3 regions of the Adlercreutzia sp. CNCM I-6215 genome follow, and region 2 is predicted to be linked to each of the others. Evidence: predicted binding sites of a transcription regulator. Region 2 holds the regulator's gene; each other region holds the start of a gene.
What was found. Region 2 encodes LexA, which represses DNA repair genes until DNA is damaged. Its sites were predicted from a motif close to CNAACANNTGTTNG; they were not measured.

Region 1: uvrB (excinuclease ABC subunit UvrB) is a predicted target of LexA. The motif match lies at 1,061-1,074, and genes of this name have one in related genera.
Region 3: uvrA (excinuclease ABC subunit UvrA) is a predicted target of LexA. The motif match lies at 1,217-1,230, and genes of this name have one in related genera.

Annotation. Positions count from the first base shown of each region.
Region 1 covers NZ_CDRVMA010000001.1:375,868-378,136, forward strand. Annotated here, with positions in the region: gene ACW4LP_RS01565 (YeiH family protein) at 1-953, opposite strand, end outside; gene uvrB (excinuclease ABC subunit UvrB) at 1,174-2,269, shown strand, end outside.
Region 2 covers NZ_CDRVMA010000007.1:80,840-83,108, forward strand. Annotated here, with positions in the region: gene hflX (GTPase HflX) at 1-296, shown strand, start outside; gene lexA (transcriptional repressor LexA) at 416-1,054, opposite strand; gene nrdR (transcriptional regulator NrdR) at 1,350-1,796, shown strand; gene dut (dUTP diphosphatase) at 1,800-2,234, shown strand; gene ACW4LP_RS06945 (hypothetical protein) at 2,249-2,269, shown strand, end outside.
Region 3 covers NZ_CDRVMA010000006.1:21,060-23,328, reverse strand. Annotated here, with positions in the region: gene ACW4LP_RS05900 (MFS transporter) at 1-1,183, shown strand, start outside; gene uvrA (excinuclease ABC subunit UvrA) at 1,350-2,269, shown strand, end outside.

The DNA of each region.
Region 1 (2,269 bases), on a different contig from region 2:
GCCTTCAGAGGCGCGAAGGCGGCCGCGTCGGCTCCAGCGGCAACAGCAACCGTGGTGATGACCGAGGCTGCCAGGAAGAGCAGGATGAAGGTGGGGAAGGCGCGCTTCAGTGAGAAGCCGCCGAGAAGCCTCGCGCCGGTGGGAGCCGCTGCGGCGTTGGCGGCAGGGTCGCTCACTGCCAGGCCGTCGGTGCCGGGTCCGGCCACAGCCGCACCGGCGCCTGCTGCGTTCTCCTTGCGAGCCATGACGATGGCCAGTACGAGCGTGATGGGGATGATGGCGAGCGTACGGGTGAGCTTCACGATGGTGGCGTCGTCCAGCGCGTTCGAGCCGGGGTGCATGCCGTCCCAGGCAGCTGCGGCGGCGGTGACCGACGAGGTGTCGTTCACGGCGGTGCCGGCGAACAGGCCGAAGCCCTCGTTGGACATGCCGAGCATGCCTCCCAGGGTGGGGAAGATGAGCGCCGCTACCACGTTGAACAGGAAGATGACCGAGATGGCCTGGGCCACCTGCTCGTCCTTGGCGCGGATGACCGGCGCCGTGGCGGCGATGGCCGACCCGCCGCAGATGGACGAGCCCACGGCGATGAGCGTGGCGATGGCGGAATCCACGGACAGCACGCGGTACAAGATATAGCCCACGATGAGCGCCGTGGCGATGGTGGTGAGGATGATGGGCAGGCTCTCGGCGCCTACGGCCGCGATCTGGGCGAGGTTCAGCCCGAAGCCCAGCAGGATGACCGCGTACTGCAGCACCTTCTTCGCCGTGAAGGCGATGCCGTCCTGCACGGTGCCGCGCGCGGGCTGCTTCCACCAAAGGGCGATGACCATGCCGATGAGGATGGCGAACACCGGGCCGCCCACCACGGGCAGCGCCTCGCCGAGAAACCAGCAAGGGATGGCGATGGCGGCGCACAGACCGACGCCGGGGGCCACGTTCTTCACGTTCGCCACGATGAGCTCCTCACGTCACGAGATGTCAACAGCGATTGCAGAGTATAGCACTCATCATTAGGGGAGGGGTGCCGGCGCCACAGCACGGTCGCGCTGTGAACTTTAAGCGAACATCTGTTCATTTCCTGCGGAAGGTGCTAGACTGTTCTCCTTATAGAGAATTACTGCGAGAGGAGGGACGCGCGTGTCCACTCATCTTTCCAATATAGAAGGCATGGAAATGGCGGGGAAGCTGCCCGAGGTGCGGCTGGCGAGCACCCCGTTTAAGGTCGTCTCGCCCTTCGAGCCCTCGGGGGATCAGCCCGAGGCCATCGCGGCGCTTGCGAAGGGCGTGGAAGAGGGCCTGCGCTACCAGACGCTCTTGGGCGTCACCGGCTCGGGCAAGACGTTCACCATGGCCAAAACCATCGAAGCGGTGCAGAAGCCCACACTCGTCATGGCGCCGAACAAGACGCTCGCGGCCCAGCTGGCGGCCGAGCTGAAGGAGTTCTTCCCCGACAACGCCGTGGTGTACTTCGTCTCCTACTACGACTACTACCAGCCCGAGGCCTACGTGCCCTCATCGGACACCTTCATCGAGAAGGACGCCTCCATCAACGAGGAGGTGGAGAAGCTGCGCCATGCGGCCACCTCGGCTCTGCTCTCGCGGCGGGACGTCATCGTGGTGGCGTCGGTGAGCTGCATCTACGGCATCGGCTCGCCGATGGACTACGCCGGCATGGCAGTGTTCGTCGACAAGCAGAAGGAGATGGATCGCGACGAGGTCATCCATGAGCTCATCGACATCCAGTACGACCGCAACGACTACGAGCAGAAGCGCGGCACCTTCCGCGTGCGGGGCGACGCGCTGGACGTGTTCCCGCCCTACGCCGACCATCCCATCCGCATCGAGTTCTGGGGGGACGAGATCGAGTCCATCGACGAGATTGACCAGGTCACGGGCGAGGTGCTGAATAGCTACGAGGCGCTGCCCATCTGGCCCGCGTCCCACTACGTTACGGCGCGGCCGAAGATGGACAAGGCTCTCGACACGATTCAGGACGAGCTGCGCGAGCGCCTCATGCAGTTCAAGGAAGAGGGGAAGCTCCTGGAGGCCCAGCGCCTGGAGATGCGCGTGAACTACGACTTGGAGATGCTGGAGACCATGGGATTTTGCTCCGGCATCGAGAACTACTCGCGGCATCTGGACGGGCGCGCGCCGGGCGAGCCGCCCTACACCCTCATCGACTACTTCCCGAAGGACTTCCTCTGCATCATCGACGAGTCCCACGTCACGGTGCCGCAGATCCGCGGCATGCACGAGGGCGACCGCTCCC
Region 2 (2,269 bases):
CCGAGACGCTGGCCGGCCTTAAAAGGCGTTATCCGAGCGCCCGGTTCGTGTCCGCCCGCTCTGGAGAGGGCATAGAGGAACTCGTGGGCGCCATCGCCCAGGCCGCCTCGTCCGCCGACGCCAAGCTGGACGTGCTCGTGCCGTACCAACGGGGGGATTTGGTATCGCTGGCCCACGAGCGCTGCCACATCATCTCCGAGAGCCACGAGGCCACGGGCACGCGCCTGCAGCTGCTCGCGGCCCCTGCCTTCGTCAGCGCGTTCTCCCCTTACCTTGTCTCGGACGTCGACGCTTGAGGAAACCACCGCTCCAGAAACGAAAGAGCGCCCCTGCTCCGGATCCTCGCATCCGGAGCAGGGGCGCTCTTGATTGACCGAAAGGGGAGGACTCGCGGCCTATCGGCGCGGCGAAGGCGCTACAGGCGCCGAAACACGGCCACCACCTTGCCGGCAATGGAGCAGTCCGTGGTGATGATGGGATCCATCGTCGAGTTCTCCGGTTGCAGGCGGATATGGTCGGCCTCGCGGAAGAAGCGCTTGACGGTGGCGCCGTCGTCGATGATGGCCACGACGATATCGCCGTTGTTGGCCACCGGCTGCTCCTTCACAACCACGTAGTCGCCATCGTTGATGCCGGCCTCGATCATGGACTCGCCGCGCACCGAGAGCATGAAGGAGGGGGCATCGCCGACGATATCGGTGGGCAGCGTGATGGTGTCGGTGATGTTCTCCTCGGCGAGAATAGGGGAGCCGGCAGCCACGTTGCCCACCAAGGGCACATTGACGAGCTTGCTGTAGGCGGCCGCGAAAGCCGTGACAGGGGAGGGAACCTCCTCGATGGGATAGGTAAGCGCGATGGAGCGGGATTTAAGGGGGTCGCGCTTGATGAAGCCCTTGTCTTCAAGTGCCTTCAAATGGACATGGACGGTGGAAGGGGAGGAGAGCCCCAAACTCTGGCACACCTCGCGCACCGTAGGACCGTAGCCCTTCTCGCGAATGCACGCTTCGATGCAGTCGAGAACCGCCTGTTGCCGCTTGGTCACTTTCTGGGTCATAGCGCATCCTTTCACAAAAGCGTACATTTGTTTGAAAAATCTCTTGACGTGAACCTTTGTTCGCTCTATTATAACTGCGAACAAAGGTTCTACGCAAGAGGTCAGGAGTAAAAAATGGCACGCATCGAATTTTCCATAGCCTTCACGCTCAGCACCATCGCGTCATTCCTCATCTTCTTCGCCTAGAGCGTCGAGGGCGGGTGTCGTGAAGGTAGCAATGTTTTGAAGAGGGGAGCGCGCTAGGTCTGATAGGGTATGATAAGCAATCAACTTATCAAAGTGAGAAGGAGAACCTATGCGCTGTCCTTCCTGTGGCTACCAGGAATCGAAAGTCGTCGACTCGCGATCGGCCGACGACGGCGCCTCTATCCGGCGCCGTCGCGAATGCCTGCAGTGCGGCACGCGATTCACCACCTACGAGCGGCTCGCCGAAAATCCCATTCTCGTCATCAAGGCCGACGGTTCATCGGAGGTCTTCAACCGCGAGAAGCTCATGCGAGGATTGCTCATCGCCTGCGCGAAACGTCCCATCACGCCCGAGAAGATCGACGGACTCATCACGAGCATCGAGGCGGAATTGCGATCGAGTCAGCGCAACGAGATCAAATCGCGCGATTTGGGCGATTTGGTACTGGCCCGTCTGGCCACTCTGGATGACGTTGCCTATATTCGCTTCGCCAGCGTCTACAAGGATTTCCAGAATGTGGAGGAGTTCTCCGAGGCCCTGAAAGAGCTGGGCTGATCCATGGACGTTCTTTTCAAGCAGCTCGACGAGACCCTGGAAGCGCCCGCCTACGCCCGTCCGGGCGATGCGGGTCTCGATTTGCGCGCCGCCGAGGGCGGCACGCTTTTGCCCTTCGAGCGGGCACTCGTGCCCTGCGGTATCGCCTTGGCCGTTCCCGAGGGCTATGCGGGGCTCATCATTCCCCGAAGCGGCCTGGCGGCACGACAGGGCATCTCCATCGTGAACGCCCCGGGCCTCATAGACAGCGGCTACCGGGGGGAGATCAAGGTGCCGCTCATCAATCTCGATCCAACGGAGGTGTTCAATTACGAAAAGGGCGAGCGCATCGCCCAACTCGTGATCATCGCTACCCCCACCATTACTTTACATAACACTTATGAGCTTCCCGAGAGCTCGCGCGGAGCGCAGGGCTTCGGAAGCAGCGGCCTTTCCTAGAAAGAGTGTCCTTTATGACCGATCACCGCGATTCG
Region 3 (2,269 bases), on a different contig from region 2:
TACGGCGGATATCTCCAATACGATGTTCACCTACCTCACCGGCGTGGCCTTGACGCTCTTGCTCGCCGGACGCATCTCCGACGCCTTCGGGCGTACTCCCGTGACCAGCCTCACCCTCATGCTCGCCATCGTCGGCTGCATCATGTTCATGATGGCCGACAGCGGCGCGGCCGTGCTCGCCGCCCGCTTCGTCCAGGGCCTCTCGGCCGGCTTCGGCATGAGCGCCGTGTCCGCTCTCGTCATCGACTGCGTGGGGGAGAAGCACCTCGGCTGGGGATCCACCGTTGCCAGCTGCGGCGCCATGGTCGGCATCATGATCGGCTCGGTGGCCGTGGGCGTCCTCTACGACATCGTGCCGAGCATCGCCGTGCTCTACGGTATCATGATCGTCATCCTGGCCGTGTGCCTGTTCCTCATGCCCGTGGTGCACGAGCCCCTCGACCAGACGCTCTCGCTGCGCGCCGTGCTGAGGGTGCGCGTCTACATCCCCACCGACAACCGGCGTCTGTTCGCCGTGGTGGCCGTGTGCTACCTGGCCACCTGGCTCGTCTCCTGCTTCTACCAGTCGTTCTCGGCGCCCATCGCCCAGCAGTGCTTCGGCGAGACCTCGCCTCTGGCCGGGTCGGTCATTCTGGCCCTCATCATGGCGCCGTCGCTTCTCGGCGGCCCCCTCGTGCAGCGCTTCGAGCCCAAGCGCACCCTCGTCGTCTCCATGGCGGCCGTGACGGCCACCACGGCGCTGATGGCGCTGTTCGTCCTCATGGGCGCCGAGCTTCTGTTCATGGCCGACTGCGCCCTGTTCAGCTTCGCCATGGGCGTGGCGGTGTCCGTGTCGCTGCGCCTTCTGCTTCTGCGCGTGAGCGTGCTGCGCGTCTCGGCCATCCTCGCCTCGGTGAACCTCGTGGCCTACGCCGGCTCGGCGATCACCGGCGTGATCTGCGGCATCCTTCTGGAGGCGACCTCCTTCGCCTTCGTGTTCGCCGCCATGGCCGCCGTGCTCGTCGCTGCCAGCCTGTTCGTGGCGGTCTGCCTGCGGGCGCCCAGCGAGAAGAAGAAGGACGGCCGCCTCACGCTGTCCCGTTTCCGGAAGATGAAGGGCATGGGGGAGTCCTCGGCGCCCGAGCCCGCGACGGGGGAGGCCGCTCCCGAGGATGCCTCCGTCGCTGCCCCCGCGCTCATATAACCTGAGCGCTCATCTATGCAAAATCCGTGAACCCGAACAAAAGTTCCCTAAATTGCTAGCCAGCGGCCGCGCGAATCGCTAGAATACGCAGGCGAAACAAGAGAATTCGGCAACGGGCGGCCCGCGCGGCGCCCGTTGCTTCACGTCTGCGAAGGAAATCCAGCCAATGGCCAACGAGATCGTCATCAAAGGCGCCCGCGAGCACAACTTGAAGGACGTCGACCTGACTATTCCCCGCGACGAGCTGGTCGTCATCACGGGCCTTTCCGGCTCCGGCAAGTCCAGCCTCGCCTTCGACACCATGTACGCCGAGGGGCAGCGCCGCTATGTGGAGAGCCTCTCCAGCTATGCCCGCATGTTCCTGGGCCAGATGTCCAAGCCCGATGTGGACTCCATCGACGGCCTGTCGCCGGCGGTGTCCATTGATCAGAAGACTACGTCGAAAAACCCCCGCTCCACCGTGGGCACCACCACCGAGATCTACGACTACCTGCGCCTTCTGTTCGCGCGGGTGGGCGTGCCCCACTGCCCCGAGTGCGGCCGCGAGATCAAGAAGCAGACCACCGACCAGGTGACCGACGATATCCTGCGCCTCGGCGACGACGCCCAGGGCGAGTCGACGAAGGCCATCCTCATGGCCCCGGTGGTGGCCGGCCGCAAGGGCGAGTTCACGAAGCTCTTCGCCGATCTGCAGAAGGAGGGCTTCTCCCGCGTGCGCATCGACGGCGAGATCGTGAAGCTTTCCGGTGAGCCCGTCACGCTGAACAAGAAGATCAAGCACTTCATCGACGTGGTGGTCGACCGCGTCACGCTGAAGGAATCCGCCCAAAGCCGCATCGCCGAGGCCGTGGAGCTGGCCTGCAAGCTGGCGCAGGGCCGCGTGCTCGTGCAGGTGCTCGGGCCGGACGGGAAACCGCTCGGCGAGGCCGGTGGCACCTCCTCGGGCGCCACGGGCGGCCTCGGGGAGGGAGAGCATTTGTTCTCGCTGGCCCTCGCGTGCCCCGAGCACGGCCACTCCATGGACGAGCTGCAGCCCCGCGACTTCTCCTTCAATGCCCCCTACGGCGCCTGCCCCGACTGCCTCGG